Regions from separate parts of the Kitasatospora sp. NPDC023118 genome, predicted to be linked through region 2. Evidence: riboswitches for the same ligand, from Rfam matches in the RefSeq annotation. Region 2 holds a riboswitch; the other holds the start of a gene.

Region 1 (7,972 bases), on a different contig from region 2:
CCAGTAGATGTCGACAGAACAGCTCAGAAAGGGAGAAACATGCAGGTCAGAGCCGGTTTCCCTAGCACTCGATGACGTTCACGGCGAGGCCGCCGCGCGAGGTCTCCTTGTACTTGATCTTCATGTCGGCGCCGGTCTCCTTCATCGTCTTGATCGCCTTGTCCAGCGAGACGTGATGCCGCCCGTCGCCCCGCAGCGCCATCCGGGCCGCGGTGACGGCCTTGACCGAGGCCATGCCGTTGCGCTCGATGCAGGGGATCTGGACCAGGCCGCCGACCGGGTCGCAGGTGAGGCCGAGGTTGTGCTCGATGCCGATCTCGGCGGCGTTCTCGACCTGCTCGGGGGTGCCGCCGAGGACCTCGGCGAGGCCGCCCGCGGCCATCGAGCAGGCGGAGCCGACCTCGCCCTGGCAGCCGACCTCGGCGCCGGAGATGGAGGCGTTCTCCTTGAAGAGCATGCCGATGGCGCCGGCCGCGAGCAGGAAGCGGACGATGCCGTCCTCATCGGCGCCCGGGATGAAGTTCAGGTAGTAGTGCAGGACGGCCGGGATGATCCCCGCCGCGCCGTTGGTCGGCGCGGTGACCACCCGGCGGCCGGAGGCGTTCTCCTCGTTGACCGCCATCGCGTAGAGGGTCACCCACTCCATCGCGTTGGCCGGGCCGATCCCCTCGGCGCGCAGCGCCCGGGCCGCGGCGGCCGCCCGGCGGCGGACCTTGAGACCGCCCGGCAGGATGCCCTCGCGGCTCATGCCGGCCCGCACGCACTCCTGCATCACGGACCAGATCTCCAGCAGCCCGGTGCGGATCTCCTCCTCGCTGCGCCAGGCCTTCTCGTTCTCCAGCATCAGGCCGGAGATCGACAGCCCGGTCTCCCGGGTGAGCCGCAGCAGCTCCTCACCGGTGCGGAAGGGGTAGCGCAGCGCGGTGTCGTCGGGCTTGACCCGGTCCGCGCCGATCGCGTCCTCGTCGACGACGAAGCCGCCGCCGACCGAGTAGTAGGTCTTCTCCAGCAGCGTGGAGCCGTCCGCCGCGTACGCCCACAGGGTCATGCCGTTGGCGTGGTACGGCAGCGAGCGGCGCCGGTGCAGGACCAGCTGGCTGTCGGGGTCGAAGTCGACGGCGTGCTCGCCGAGCAGGTTGATCCGCTTCTCGGCGGTGATCCGCTCGACGTCCTTGTCGGCCTGGTCGACGTCGACGGTGCGGGGCGAGTTGTTCTCCAGGCCCAGCAGGACGGCCTTCGGGGTGCCGTGGCCGTGGCCGGTGGCGCCCAGCGAGCCGTACAGTTCGGCCCGGACGGACGTCACCTGCGTCAGCAGGCCTTCGGACCGCAGGCGGCGGGCGAACATCCGGGCGGCGCGCATCGGGCCGACGGTGTGGGAGCTCGACGGGCCGATGCCGATGGAGAAGAGGTCGAAGACACTGATGGCCACGGGGACGTCCTTGTCTGGTCTCGTGGAAGGACTTGCGGTCGGGGCGGGCACGGAACGGGGCACCCCGCACACTGTCCAGTGTGCGGGGTGCCCCGGAGTCCCCTGGACGTTCCAGGGGTGAGGCCGATCACCCTACCGGTCGGTAACTTACCGGCGGGTCACCTACTGCCGGCCCTTACTCCTGGTTGCCCAGGTTCGGGTAGAGCGGGTACTTCTCGGCCAGCGCGGTGACGCGGGCCTTGAGCGCGGCGGCGACGGTCTCGTCGAAGGCGGGCTTGAGCGCCTCGGCGATGATGTCGGCGACCTCGCGGAAGTCCTCGGCCCGGAAGCCGCGGGTGGCCAGGGCCGGGGTGCCGATGCGCAGGCCCGAGGTGACCATCGGCGGGCGCGGGTCGTTCGGGATGGCGTTGCGGTTGACCGTGATGCCGACCTCGTGCAGCCGGTCCTCGGCCTGCTGGCCGTCGAGCTGGCTGTTGCGCAGGTCGACCAGGACCAGGTGGACGTCGGTGCCGCCGGACAGCACGCTGGCGCCGGCCTCGGCGACGTCGTCCTGCAGCAGGCGCTCGGCGAGGATGCGGGCGCCCTCCAGGGTGCGCTGCTGGCGCTCCTTGAACTCCTCCGAGGCGGCGATCTTGAAGGCGACGGCCTTGCCCGCGATCACGTGCTCCAGCGGACCGCCCTGCTGGCCGGGGAAGACCGCGGAGTTGATCTTCTTGGCGAACTCGGCCTTGGACAGGATGACGCCGCCGCGCGGACCGCCCAGGGTCTTGTGGGTGGTGGTGGTGACCACGTCCGCGTAGGGCACCGGGTTCGGGTGCAGCCCGGCGGCCACCAGGCCGGCGAAGTGCGCCATGTCCACCATGAGCAGGGCGCCGACCTCGTCGGCGACCCGGCGGAACTCGGCGAAGTCCAGCTGGCGCGGGTAGGCGGACCAGCCGGCGATGATCAGCTTCGGCTGGTGCTCCTTGGCCAGGCGCTCGACCTCGGCCATGTCGACCTGGCCGGTCTTCTCGTCCACGTGGTACGCGACCACGTTGTAGAGCTTTCCGGAGAAGTTGATCTTCATGCCGTGGGTCAGGTGACCGCCGTGGGCCAGGTTCAGGCCCAGGATGGTGTCGCCCGGCTGGATCAGCGCGAACATCGCGGCGGCGTTGGCCTGCGCCCCGGAGTGCGGCTGGACGTTGGCGTGCTCGGCGCCGAACAGGGCCTTGATGCGGTCGATCGCGATCTGCTCGACCACGTCGACGTGCTCGCAGCCGCCGTAGTAGCGGCGGCCGGGGTAGCCCTCGGCGTACTTGTTGGTGAGCACCGAGCCCTGGGCCTCCATGACCGCCACCGGGGCGAAGTTCTCGGAGGCGATCATCTCCAGGGTGGTCTGCTGGCGGTGCAGCTCGGCGTCGACCGCGGCGGCGATCTCCGGGTCGAGGGCGTGCAGGGACTGGTTGAGAACCGTCATGGTGTGGTCTTCCCGGGAGGAGGAGAGCGGAGGGACGGTGGGGGCGGGACGGACCGCCGTGCTGCGGCCCGTCCCGGCGGGTGGCTCAGCCCTGGGCGTGGGTGAGCGCGTCGTACTCGGCGGCGCTGAGCAGCTCGTCGGTGGACTCCACCCGGACCTTGAACAGCCAGCCGCCCTCGAAGGGGGCGCTGTTGACGAGGGCGTTGTCGTCCAGGACGTCCTGGTTGACCTCGACGACCTCGCCGGTCACCGGGGAGTACAGGTCGCTGACCGACTTGGTGGACTCCAGCTCGCCGCAGGTCTCGCCGGCGGTCACCTCGTCGCCGACCTCGGGCAGCTGCACGTAGACGATGTCACCGAGCGCGTCCGCGGCGTGCTTGGTGATGCCGACCGTGGAGACACCGTCCTCGGCGGCCGTCAGCCACTCGTGCTCCTTGGTGTACTTCAGGTGCTGGGGGTTGCTCATGGCGTCATTCTCCAGGATGGGAAGCGGGTACGACGAAGCGGGCCGCCGCGCGGACGGCTTCGACGTGCGGGTATGGGAGGAACGGGGGCCCCGGCCGGACGGCCTCAGCGGGCGCGCTTGTAGAACGGCAGCGCCACGACCTGGACCGGCTCGTGCTTGCCGCGCACGTCCACCGCGACGGTGCTGCCGGGGGCGGCGTGGGCCGCGTCGACGTAGGCCATCGCGATCGGCTTGCCCAGGGTCGGGGACGGCGCGCCGGAGGTGATCCGGCCGATCGGGGCGCCCTCGGTGGAGACCACGGTGTACTCGGCGCGCGGCACCCGCTTGCCCTCGGAGACCAGGCCGACCAGCACCTTCGGGGGGTTGGTCTCGGCCGCGGCGGCGGCCTGCTCCAGGGCCTTGCGGCCGACGAAGGCGCCGTCGTTGGTGGTCTTGTCGAAGCGGACGACCCGGCCCAGGCCCGCGTCGAACGGGGTGAGGTCGGTGGACAGCTCGTGCCCGTACAGCGGCATGCCCGCCTCCAGGCGCAGGGTGTCGCGGCAGGACAGGCCGCACGGGACCAGGTCGTGGCCCTCGCCGGCGGCGGTCAGGGCCTGCCAGATCTGCTCGGCGTCGCCCGGGTGGCAGAAGATCTCGAAGCCGTCCTCACCGGTGTAGCCGGTGCGGGCCAGCAGCACGTCGCGGTCGGCCACCCGGGCCGGGAGGATCGCGTAGTACTTCAGGCCGGGCAGGTCGGCCTCGGTGGTCTTGGCCAGGATCGCGGTGGACTCCGGGCCCTGGACGGCGATCAGCGCGTAGGTGTCGCGGTCGTCGGTGACGACGGCGTCGAAGCCCTTGGCACGGGCGATCAGCTCGTCCAGGACCAGCTGGGCGTTGGAGGCGTTGGCGACGACCAGGAAGGCGTCCTCGCGCAGGCGGTAGACGATCAGGTCGTCCAGGATGCCGCCGTCCTCGGCGCAGATCATGGTGTAGCGGGCGCGCAGCACGCCGAGCGCGGAGACGAAGCCGACCAGCGCGTGGTCCAGCATCTCGCCGGCCTGCGGGCCGGTCACGGTGATCTCGCCCATGTGCGAGAGGTCGAACAGGCCGGCCTTGGTGCGGACGGCGAGGTGCTCCTCGCGCTCGCTGCCGTAGCGCAGCGGCATGTCCCAGCCGGCGAAGTCGGTCATGGTCGCGCCGAGGGCGCGGTGCAGCGCGTCGAGCGCGGTCAGGCGGAGGGACGACATGGCCAGGAACTCCTCGGTCGGGGCACTCAGGGGTGCACGCGCCGGGACCGGACCCGCTGGGGACCGACCCTGCGCGCGGGCATGCGGCGGCGTGGGTCTCCCCATCTGTCGTCGGACCTGAGAGCTTCACCGCGGCCGCCCGCAGCTGTTTCCAGCATCCAGGACAGCATGGCGGCTTGCACCGTGGGTGGGCGCGCGACAGGGCCGTGCGCCGCTTTCCAGATGTGCCTAACCCGTGCGGTAGGGGGGCCTGAGAGATTCCGGGGAGGACTTGCTCCTTCGGCGCCGGCTGTACCGCCTGAGCGGCACTCCGGGCTCTCCCGCGCGGGTTCGAGCGGCCGGTGTGGAGTTGTGGGGGCCCGCGGCGCATGCCGTCGGACGCGCACATCATGGCACGTCCCCGCGGACGAGGGGAGGGGGGACCCGGTCACACGACATGGAGGCGAACACGAGCCCTAAACTCTTCCGCGTCGGCACAGCAGTGGGCGGCCGACCGGCAGAGGGCGGTTCAGGCGCGCATGGGGTACCCGGTGGAGCAGCAGCAGGGGTGGGACGGGCCGCAGGCGGCGCCGCCCGGCGGTGCGTGGCCGGCCAACGAGCTGGAGCAGGTGCTGACCGCCGCGCTCGGCGACCCGGGCGCGACGCCGCGGGTGATCGAGGTGCTGGCCCGCAGTCAGGTGTGGATCCCGCTGCCGGCCGGGGGCGACCCGGGCGGGCAGTCGCTGGACCTGCCGACCATCGAGCTGGCCGGGGCCCCGTACGTGCCGGTGTTCTCCTCGCAGGAGGTGTTCCTGCAGCAGGCGCCGGGGATGGCCTTCGCGATCGCGCCGGCCTGGGAGTTCGCCCGCGGACTGCCGCTGGGCGTGGGCATCGCGGTCAACCCCGAGGCCGCGGTGGGCATCCCGGTGCCGCCACAGGGCGTGGCGGAGCTGCGCCGCGGGCCACGTGACGGCCACCGCTGGGAGCACACCGAGCACGCCGCGGAGGCGCCGACCGGCGGCCGGGTGGCGCTGCGCGAGCCGGTGCCGGGCGAGGACCCGGAGTACTTCCTGGCCGCCTGCCGGGCCGAACTGTCGGCCTTGCCCGGGGTGTTGACCGCGCGCCGGGCGCTGGCCAGCATCGAGGGCGAACCGACCGTGATGTTCGTGGGCGTCCAGTTGGATCCGGCCGCCCCGGCCGACCCGGGCGCGGTGAACGAGGCGCTCGGCCGGGCACTGGGAACCGCGCCGCTGCCGGGTGGCGTCCACCTCGTGCTGCTCGACCTCGCCGAGGACCCGGTGGTCGAGTGGCTGCTCACCCGGGTACTGCCTTTCTACACGCGGGTGTGAGCGGGGATCGCATCAAGGGCACGTCGCCGTGGCGGTGGCCGGTGCCGCGCCATAGGGTGCGTGCAGACGGCCGACGGGCCGGCTGGGTTGAGGAAAGAGGCGCGGCGAGGTGGGCGCATGAGTGCGGGAGCGGGAACGGGCGGTGTGCCGGGGCCCTGGGGCCAGGCTCCGGCCGGGCGCCCGGCGGCGGATCCGGGCGCGATGGAGCACGCCCTGCGCGAGGTCGCGCCGGAGCGCTACGACGCGTACGAGCGGCTGCTGCACGCGCTGGCCGACGGCCAGGTCTGGATGCTGCTCTGGCACGGTACGCCGGGCAGTCCGGACGCGCAGTACGGGAACATGGAGATCAGCGGCCACGGCTACGCGCCGGCCGTGACCTCGCCCGAGCAGCTGACGGCCTCCGGCTGGGCCCGGGCCCACGAGGTCATCTCCGGGCGGGAGATCGCCGCCTCCCTGTACCGCACCCGCTGGGGTCTGTGGCTCAACCCGCACGCTCCCGGCGGCGGGGTCGGTGTGCCCTGGGCGGACCTGCGGCGGATCGCCGCGGGCCTGGACCGGCTGCCGGCCGGTCCGTTGAAGCTGAGTGAGCCGCAGGTGAACGCCCAGCAGTTCTTCGCGCTGCTGGAGCGGCAGGCCGGTGAGGTGCGCGCGGTCCGGGCGCTGCGCCGGGCCTGGGTGCAGCCGGCGGTGGGGGAGCCGTACCTGGCGATCGGCCTGGACCTGTACGAGAGTTCGCCGCCGGCCGTGGAGGCGGTGCGGGCACTGATGCAGCGGGCGATCGCGGTGGCCCCGGAGGGGCTCGCGGTGTCCACGGTGGCGATGGCGGACGAGTACGACCCGGTGGCGCTGTGGATGCGCGCCAACGCGCGGCCGTTCTTCGATCGGGAGGCGGGCCGCCCGCCGGCCGGCCCGTACCCGACGGCGGCGCCGCCGCCGTACCCGGGGCAGTCGATGCCCGGTCAGCCGATGCCGGGTCAGCCGATGCCGGGGCAGCCGACACCGGGATGGGCCTACGGCACCCGGCCGCCCGCGCCGGGCTGGGGGCAGCAGCCCCCGCAGGCGTGGCACGGATACCCCGGCCGCTGATTGCCAAACCCCGTTTCCAGCTAAAACCTTTACCGCGAAGCCGACTTGATTCACCATCAGGTCGGCTTCGGTGTTTTCCGGACGAATTACCCCTCCGTCGGGGTCCGCACATCTTGGCATGGCTGTTACAGCCATGTGAAGAGGGATATGCCGATGACCGCGGAGGTGCATGCGTGCAGATCACAGTTGGGCATCTGTCGCCTGGCAGGGCTGGCGCAAGCCAGTTCGGATGGCAGAGAGTTCTGCGCAACGCACCGCGCGTACTGGATACCCCACAAAGGTGAGCGCGCACGCCGACCGCTCCACCACGCGACGCCCAATCCCGCGTGGCGGCAGTACCTGTGCACGAAGCACTGCCGCGAACACCTGCTCCTCCTAAGCACCTCCGCACGTCCGCAGCCGCACCGCCGAAGCCGGCGCCCGGCACCCGTGGGCCGGCCACCGTCGGCGAGGGGACCCAACTGACCATGACCGCATCCGTGACCACCACCGGGAACGAACCGGAGGCGCCAGCCACCGCGAGCCCGGCCAAGACGATCGAGGGCCGCTCCCTCGGTCGGATCGCCTGGACCCGCTTCAAGCGGGACAAGGCCGCCGTCGCCGGCGGCATCGTGGTGATCCTGCTGATCCTGCTCGCCGTGCTGTCCGGGCCGATCGAGGCCCTGTTCGGGCTCGACCCCGACAACCCGAACCCGGACCTGCTGGACGCCAACCTCGGCGGCCTGCCGCTCGGGGACTGGGGCGGCATGAGCGCGGACCACCCGCTCGGCATCGACCCCCTGCAGGGCCGTGACCTGCTCGCCCGCGTGGTCGACGGCTCCTGGGTCTCCCTGCTGGTCGCCTTCGGCGCGACCGTCCTGTCCAACACCATCGGCAGTGTGCTCGGCGTGATGGCCGGCTACTACGGCGGCTGGGTGGACACCCTGATCAGCCGGCTGATGGACGTCTTCCTGGCGTTCCCGCTGCTGCTCTTCGCCATCG
Region 2 (7,972 bases):
GGGGAGGGTGCAGGCCATCCTGGTGACCGGGGACAACGGGCGGGTCTCGTACGACGAGCCGGACGCGATGTACCGGTACCTGACCGAGCACGGGGTGCCGCAGGACCGGGTGGTCCGCGACTACGCCGGTTTCAACACCTGGGACTCCTGCACCCGGGCGCACCGGATCTTCGGGGTGGACCGCGCGGTGCTGGTCAGCCAGGACTTCCACGTCCGGCGGGCGCTGGCGCTGTGCGAGGCGGCGGGCATCCAGTCGTACGCGGTCGGGGTGCCGGAGCTGCACGACTCCACCTGGCTGTACGGCGGGCTGCGGGAGATCGCGGGGGCGGGCAAGGCGGCGGTGAACGCCTGGCTGCGGCCGGACCCGGCGCTGCTCGGGCCCAAGGAGGACGGCATCCCGAAGGCGCTGGCGCAGGAGGCGAAGGAGTAGCCGACGGCCCCGGCCACCGGCCCGGGGTCGCCGGGCGTCGGCCGTGGGGCGTCGGCCGCCGGTCGCGGGGCGTCGGCCGGGTTCGTACGCACTGTCGGACCCGTGCGCGATGATCTGCGGGTGCGATCTCTGCCGAGCATCATCCACCTCGACATGGACGCCTTCTTCGCGGCGGTGGAGCAGGCGGCCAAGCCGAGCCTGCGCGGCAAACCGGTGATCGTCGGCGGGCTCGGCGGGCGCGGGGTGGTCTCCACGGCCTCGTACGAGGCGCGCAAGTTCGGGGTGCACTCGGCGATGCCGATGGCCCAGGCGCGGCGGCTGTGCCCCAACGCGGCTTTCCTGTCCGGACGCTTCGAGGCGTACCGGCAGAACAGCGAGATCGTGATGGGTCTGCTGCGGGAGCTGTCACCACTGGTGCAGCCGCTGAGCCTGGACGAGGCCTTCGTCGACCTGGAGGCCGGTGCGTACGGCCCGGTGCTGGCGTCGGCGGACCACGACACCGGTGAGCGGTTGGTGCTCGCCCTGGCGGAGGACCTGCGGGCGGACATCCAGCGGCTCACCGGGCTGACCGGCTCGGTCGGGGCGGCGGGCTCCAAGCTGATGGCGAAGATCGCCTCCGAGCAGGCCAAACCGGACGGGCTGGTGCTGATCGAGCCCGGGCAGGAGCGGGCCGTGCTCGGGCCGATGCCGGTGCGGGCGCTGCCCGGCATCGGGCCGGCCACCGAGCAGGTGCTGCGGCGGGCCGGGCTGACCACGGTGGCGGACCTCGCGGAGGCGGGGGAGGCGGAGCTGGTCGCGCTGCTCGGGCGGGCGCACGGCGCCGGGATCCACCACATGTCGATAGGGCTGGACGAGCGACCGGTGGTGGCCGACCAGGACGCCAAATCGGTCTCGGTGGAGGACACCTACGAGGTGGACCTGGCCGACCGGGACCGGGTGCTGCGCGAGGTGGAGGCGCTGGCCGCCCGGTGCGTGCGGCGGCTGCGGGCGGCCGGGCGCTCGGGGCGGACGGTGGTGCTCAAGGTCCGGCGGTTCGACTTCTCGACGCTGACCCGCTCGGAAACCCTCGGCGGGCCCACGGACGACGAGGCGGTGATCACCGCGACGGCGCGGCGGCTGGCCGAGCAGGTGGACATCACCGGCGGGGTCCGGCTGCTCGGCGTGGGCGTGGCCCAACTGGCCGACTACACCCAGGAGGACCTGTTCGCGCAGGCGCTGCGCGAGGAGGCGGCCGAGCACACCGAGGCGGCCCGGGCGGCGGAGGCCGAGGAGGAGCCGGAGGAGGTCGTGGTGCGGCGCTGGATGCCCGGACAGGACGTCCACCACGCCGAGTTCGGGCCGGGGTGGGTGCAGGGCAGCGGCGTCGGGCGGGTCACCGTGCGGTTCGAGACACCGTGGAGCGAACCGGGACGGGTGCGGACCTTCGCGGTCGACGACCCGGCGCTGGATCCGGCCAGGCCGTTGCCGTTGCGGCGGGTGGCGGGAGCGGAGGACGGCGAGGGGCCGGACGGCTGAGGGGCTCGGGACGCGGAACGGCCCCACCCGGTAGGAGTACCGGATGGGGCCGCATACCGTGCCGGACTCCGCACCGTCGTGATGCCCTCGCGACGTACGGAGGCCGGGCCCGCGCGCCCTGTCCCTGAGCGCGCGGGCCGGACGCCTGGTCAGGCGTCGGTCTTGACCAGCTCGGCGCTGGAGTCCTGCGGGGCCGAGCCGCCCAGGGCGGTGGCGGCCGGCTTGACGGTGCGGATCAGGAAGGGGACGGCACCGGCGATGATGCAGACGACGGCCGTGGTCCAGAACGCGTGCTTGTAGGCGTCCAGGGTGGGCAGCAGCACCGGGATCTTGATCGGGAGCTTCATGGTGTCGCCGGTCAGGATGGCGGTCATCACGGCGGTGCCGATCGCGCCACCGACGGTGCGCAGCACGGAGTTCATGCCGTTGGCGATTCCGCTCTGCTCGACCGGGACGGCGCCGTTGATGAAGGCCGGCATCGCGGCGAAGGCGAGGCCGATGCCGAGGCCGAAGATCGCCGAGGCGGTGTAGATGTCGCCCTCGTGGCTGTGCCGCAGGGCCAGGTAGGCCATCGCGACGGCGCCGAGGACACCACCGAGGACCAGCGGCAGACGGGGACCGCGGCGGGCGATCAGCAGGGCGCCGACAGGGGCGGCCACCATCGAGCCGATCGCGGACGGCAGCAGCATCACACCGGCGTGCAGGACGGTCGCGGTGAAGCCGTAGTGGGCCAGCTTCTCCGGCGTCTGGGCGAAGTTGCTGATGACCATGAACGAGCCGTACATGCCGAAGCCGATGAGCAGGCCGGCCAGGTTGGTGAAGGCCACGGCCGGGCGGGACATCATCTTCAGGTCCACCAGCGGGTGCGGGACCTTGGTCTCGATGATCCCCCAGATCAGGGCGACCACGGCGGCGACGGCGAACAGGCCGAGGGTCTTGGTGGAGGTCCAGCCCCAGTGGTTGCCCTGGCTGACCGCGACCAGCAGGGCGGAGAGCCAGCCGGCCAGGGTGAGGGCGCCGAGCGGGTCGGCGCCGCCGTCCTTGTCGGTCACCGGGTCGGACGGGACGCGGAAGGCGACCAGGGCCACCGCGAGCAGGCCGAAGGCCAGGCCCATCCAGAAGATCGACTTGTAGTTCCAGTGCTCCAGCAGGAGGCCGGTCGCCACCAGGCCGAGGCCGGAGCCGACGCCCATCGAGGCGCTGATGGCGGCGACGCCGCCGGTCACCTTCTGCTTGGGCAGCTCGTCGCGGACGATGCTGATCGCCAGCGGCATCACGCCACCGCCGGCGCCCTGCAGGACGCGGGCGACGATCAGCCAGGTGAAGGAGTGGGTGCTGACCGCCAGCGCCGATCCGGCGACCAGGCCGGCCAGCGAGATCAGCAGCATGGGCTTACGGCCCCGGAGGTCGCCGAAGCGGCCCAGCAGGGGAGTCAGCACGGCTGCGGAGAGCAGGTTGGCAGTCATCAGCCAGGTGATGTTGGACCCGGAGACGTCCAGTTCCTTGGCCAGCGACGGCAGGATCGGGACGACCGCGGTCTGCACCACGCTGAACGACAGCATCGCCAGGATGAGGGCCGGCAGGACCCGGGCGTTGCTCTGCTTCTCGGCCGCGGTGGTGGGCTGGGGTGCCTCACTCACGGTTGCTTCCTCCCGTACATAGTGAATGAACTGAAGTAATCATGCAGGGAGATACTTCAGAGTGTCAAATATCGAGCGGTTAAGCTTTGGCAAAGGCGACGGGGTGTCGCCTGCGGCAGGGCTTGGGGCTGAGGGCAGGAGGGCGGTGTTTGCGGAGAGTTGGGGCGGGTGGGGGCATGGCGAGGGCCCCGGACGGGGTCCGGGGCCCTGGGGGTGGGTCGGGTCAGGTGAGGGGGCGCAGGGAGTCGGGGCGGACGCCGTTGGTCACGGGGGTGGTCGGGTCGGGGGCGGCGGTGGTGTTGTCGTGGACTTCGACGTGCTCGCGGCGGAGTTCCTCCTGGACCACCTTCTCCGTGGTGTAGCGCTCGACGATCAGGCGGACCCGCTCGATCGGGGCGAGGTACTTGCGGACGATGGGGTGTTCCTCGCGGAGGGTGACCTCCTCGACCGCCTCGGCGATCTCCTTGGCGGTGAGGGTGGAGCGTTCGGCGTCGCTGACCGGGATGCGCTCCACCCGGACCCGCTCGCGGACCAGCGGGACGCGGCGCTCGACCTGCTCGCTGGTCACGTACTTGCGCAGCTTCGCGGCGCCCAGGACGTGCCACTCGGTGGTGATGTCCAGCCGCTCCTCGTGGCAGGTGATCTCGACCGGGGCACTCGGGGCCGAGGTCGCGGCGGAGCTGGTGGGCGTCGGGGTGGTCGCGGCTGGCGTGCTCGGGGTTGAGGTGGTGGCGGAGCTGGTGGGCGTCGGGGTGGTCGCGGCTGGCGTGCTCGGGGTTGAGGTGGTGGCGGAGCTGGTGGGCGTCGGGGTGGTCGCGGCTGGGGCGGGCTTCGGCTTCGGCTTCGGCTCGACGGCGGGGGCGGTCGCTGTGGTGGCGGGAGCGGGGGTGGCGAGGGTCCGCATGGTGGCCTCCGCGGCGGTGTCGGTGCCGGCGGTACTGGGGGCGGTGACGGTGGTGGCGGTGTTGGTCGGGCCGGGCTCGGTGGCGTGGGAGTCGAGCGGTTTGGCGGTCGTGGTGGCCGCGGTGGCCGGAGCGGTGCCGAAGTCGCGGTCGGGCTGGACGGTCCGGCCGGGCTCCTCGGTGGCGGTGTGGCCGTCCACCTCGGTGTCGAGGCCGTAGTAGCGGTAGAGCTGGAGTTCCTGGGCCGGCGACAGGTGCTGGCCCACGCCGAAGTCCGGGGACTCCTTGACCAGCGACTTGTCGTAGGGCACCCGGAGCTCTTCGCCGGAGAACTCGCTCGTGGTGAGCGGGACGAAGGCGTCCCGGCCGAAGATGCCGGTCCGGACGGCGGCCCACTCTGGCTGGCCGGTGGCGTCGTCCAGGTACACCTCGTCGACCGTGCCGATCTTGTCTCCGTTGCGGTCGACCGCCTTGTGGCCGATGAGGTCTCTGGGGTCGAAGTCGGTCTGCACTCTTTCCTCCAGCTGCGCTGCGGCTGCGGAACTCCCGCAGGTACGGCCGTCGGAGCACCCGTCCCGGCCGTCACTTCACACCAAAAGGCATGAATCGGACCGACGCGACCGGGGTGCGCCGGACGGGCTCGGCGCTAGGCCGTCCGGGGGACGCGCGTAGACCTCGAGTGACCTGACGCACCCGTGATCGGAAGGCCTCCCGCTGGTACCCTGGGCGGCGACCGCCGAGCCCGCTCGGGAGAGTCCCCGACGGCGAAAACCGCTGGTCGGGGCGCCGAAGGAGCAACTCCTCCCCGGAATCTCTCAGGCATCCGTACCGTGCGGGATAGGTCACTCTGGAAAGCAGGGCAGGAGCGTCGGCGCGGGAGCCGGCGATCACCACCCTCACCGACGGTGCAAGCCGACGGAGCGCCGACGGCGCTCCGTGCGGGCGAAGCTCTCAGGTCCCGATGACAGAGGGGGAGGCCTTCCGGGTTCGTCCGCCCAGGCGATCCGCTGTCCGCAGCGGAACGACCGGTCGGCGTGCGTGCCCCCGCCGGTCCGTGACCAGGAGGCCTCGACCACCATGAACGCCCAGCCGAACGCGGGACGCCCCACCGGCGCCTCGACCCTCACCGAGCTTGAGCTGGCCAGCCCCTTCGAGAACCGCCACATCGGCCCCGATGCCGCCGCCCAGGAGAAGATGCTGGCGTCCGTCGGCTACGGCTCGCTGGACGAGCTCGCAAGCACCGCCGTTCCCGAGGCGATCCGCTCCATCACCGCCCTGGCCCTGCCCGCCGGTCGCAGCGAGGCGCAGGTCCTCGCCGAGCTTCGTGAGCTGGCGAGCCGCAACAAGGTGCTCCAGCCGATGATCGGCCTGGGCTACTACGGCACCTTCACCCCGCCGGTGATCCTGCGCAACGTCATGGAGAACCCGGCCTGGTACACCGCGTACACCCCGTACCAGCCGGAGATCTCGCAGGGCCGCCTGGAGGCGCTGCTCAACTTCCAGACCCTGGTCTCCGACCTGACCGGTCTGCCCACCTCCGGCTCCTCGCTGCTGGACGAGGGCACCGCGGCCGCCGAGGCGATGGCGCTGGCCCGCCGCGTCACCAAGGTCAAGGGCGGTGTCTTCCTGGTCGACGCCGAGACCCTGCCGCAGACCATCGCGGTGATCAACACCCGTGCCGTGCCGACCGGTGTGGAGGTCGTCGTCGCCGACCTGTCCGAGGGCATCCCGGCCGAGATCGCCGAGCGCGGCGTCTTCGGCGTGCTGCTGCAGTACCCGGGCGCCACCGGTGTGGTCCGCGACCTCGCCCCGGTGATCGAGCAGGCGCACGGGCTGGGCGCGATCGTCGCCGTTGCCGCCGACCTGCTGGCGCTGACCCTGCTCAAGTCCCCGGGCTCGCTGGGCGCCGACATCGCCTGCGGCACCTCGCAGCGCTTCGGCGTGCCGATGGGCTTCGGCGGTCCGCACGCCGGTTACCTGTCGGTGCGCGCCGAGTACGCCCGCTCGCTGCCCGGCCGCCTGGTCGGCGTGTCCGTCGACGTCGACGGCAACCGCGCCTACCGCCTGGCGCTGCAGACCCGCGAGCAGCACATCCGCCGCGAGAAGGCCACCAGCAACATCTGCACCGCCCAGGTGCTGCTCGCCGTGATGGCCTCGATGTACGCGGTCTACCACGGTCCGGACGGCCTGGCCGACATCGCCCGCCGCACCCACCGCTACGCCGCCGCCCTCGCCGAGGGCCTGCGGGCCGGCGGCGTGGAGCTGCTCCACGGCGAGTTCTTCGACACCGTCACCGCCGTCGTCCCGGGCCGTGCCGCCGAGATCGCCGCCGCCGCCCGCACCCACGGCATCAACGTCCACCAGGACGGCGCGGACCGGATCTCGATCTCCACCGACGAGACCACCACCCGTGAGCACCTGGCCGGCGTCTGGGCCGCGTTCGGCGTCCCCGCCGTCGAGGTGGCCGAGGCCGCCGAGACGCTGCCCGCCGCGCTGCTGCGCGAGGACGAGTACCTGACCCACCCGGTCTTCCACAGCCACCGCTCGGAGACCGCCATGCTGCGCTACCTGCGCCGCCTGTCGGACCGGGACTACGCGCTGGACCGCGGCATGATCCCGCTGGGCTCCTGCACCATGAAGCTCAACGCGACCACCGAGATGGAGGCGGTGACCTGGCCGGAGTTCGGCCAGCTGCACCCCTTCGCGCCGATCGATCAGGCCGAGGGCTTCCTGACCCTGATCCGCCAGCTGGAGCAGCAGCTGGTCGAGGTCACCGGCTACGACGCCGTGTCGATCCAGCCGAACGCCGGCTCCCAGGGCGAGCTGGCCGGCCTGCTGGCCGTCCGCGCCTACCACCACGCCAACGGCGACACCCAGCGCGACGTCTGCCTGATCCCGTCCTCGGCGCACGGCACCAACGCCGCCTCCGCGGTGATGGCCGGCATGCGCGTGGTCGTGGTGAAGACCCTGGTCGACGGCGACGTGGACGTCGAGGACCTGAAGGCCAAGATCGAGCAGCACCGCGACAACCTCGCCGTGCTGATGGTCACCTACCCGTCGACCCACGGCGTGTACGAGACCCAGATCACCGACATCTGCGCCCTGGTGCACGAGGCCGGCGGCCAGGTGTACGTGGACGGCGCCAACCTGAACGCCCTGGTCGGCCTGGCCAAGCCGGGCAAGTTCGGCGCGGACGTCTCGCACCTGAACCTGCACAAGACCTTCTGCATCCCGCACGGCGGTGGCGGCCCGGGGGTCGGCCCGGTCGCGGTGCGCGCCCACCTGGCGCCGTACCTGCCCAACCACCCGCTGCAGGAGGAGGCAGGGCCGGCCACCGGTGTCGGCCCGATCTCGGCCGCGCCGTGGGGTTCGGCGGCGATCCTGCCGATCTCCTGGGCGTACGTCCGGCTGATGGGCGGCGAGGGCCTGAAGCACGCGACCCAGGTCGCGGTGCTGAACGCCAACTACATCGCCAAGCGGCTGGC

The links. Region 2 has a riboswitch for glycine ahead of gcvP (aminomethyl-transferring glycine dehydrogenase). Riboswitches for the same ligand answer to the same signal wherever they lie in the genome.
Region 1: linked by a shared signal. The riboswitch ahead of gcvT (glycine cleavage system aminomethyltransferase GcvT) and the one ahead of gcvP (aminomethyl-transferring glycine dehydrogenase) in region 2 are both predicted to bind glycine.

What each region holds. Positions count from the first base shown of each region.
Region 1 covers NZ_JBVHHW010000004.1:153,660-161,631, reverse strand. Annotated here, with positions in the region: gene ACZ3UD_RS07035 (L-serine ammonia-lyase) at 62-1,429, opposite strand; gene glyA (serine hydroxymethyltransferase) at 1,605-2,885, opposite strand; gene gcvH (glycine cleavage system protein GcvH) at 2,971-3,351, opposite strand; gene gcvT (glycine cleavage system aminomethyltransferase GcvT) at 3,456-4,577, opposite strand; glycine riboswitch at 4,806-4,910, opposite strand; gene ACZ3UD_RS07015 (enhanced serine sensitivity protein SseB) at 5,096-5,905, shown strand; gene ACZ3UD_RS07010 (enhanced serine sensitivity protein SseB C-terminal domain-containing protein) at 6,023-6,991, shown strand; gene ACZ3UD_RS07005 (ABC transporter permease) at 7,459-7,972, shown strand, end outside.
Region 2 covers NZ_JBVHHW010000008.1:10,190-18,161, forward strand. Annotated here, with positions in the region: gene ACZ3UD_RS12180 (SanA/YdcF family protein) at 1-430, shown strand, start outside; gene ACZ3UD_RS12185 (DNA polymerase IV) at 551-1,945, shown strand; gene ACZ3UD_RS12190 (MFS transporter) at 2,095-3,585, opposite strand; gene ACZ3UD_RS12195 (YsnF/AvaK domain-containing protein) at 3,809-4,489, opposite strand; partial or broken gene ACZ3UD_RS12200 (PRC-barrel domain-containing protein) at 4,625-4,999, opposite strand; glycine riboswitch at 5,225-5,328, shown strand; glycine riboswitch at 5,330-5,462, shown strand; gene gcvP (aminomethyl-transferring glycine dehydrogenase) at 5,565-7,972, shown strand, end outside.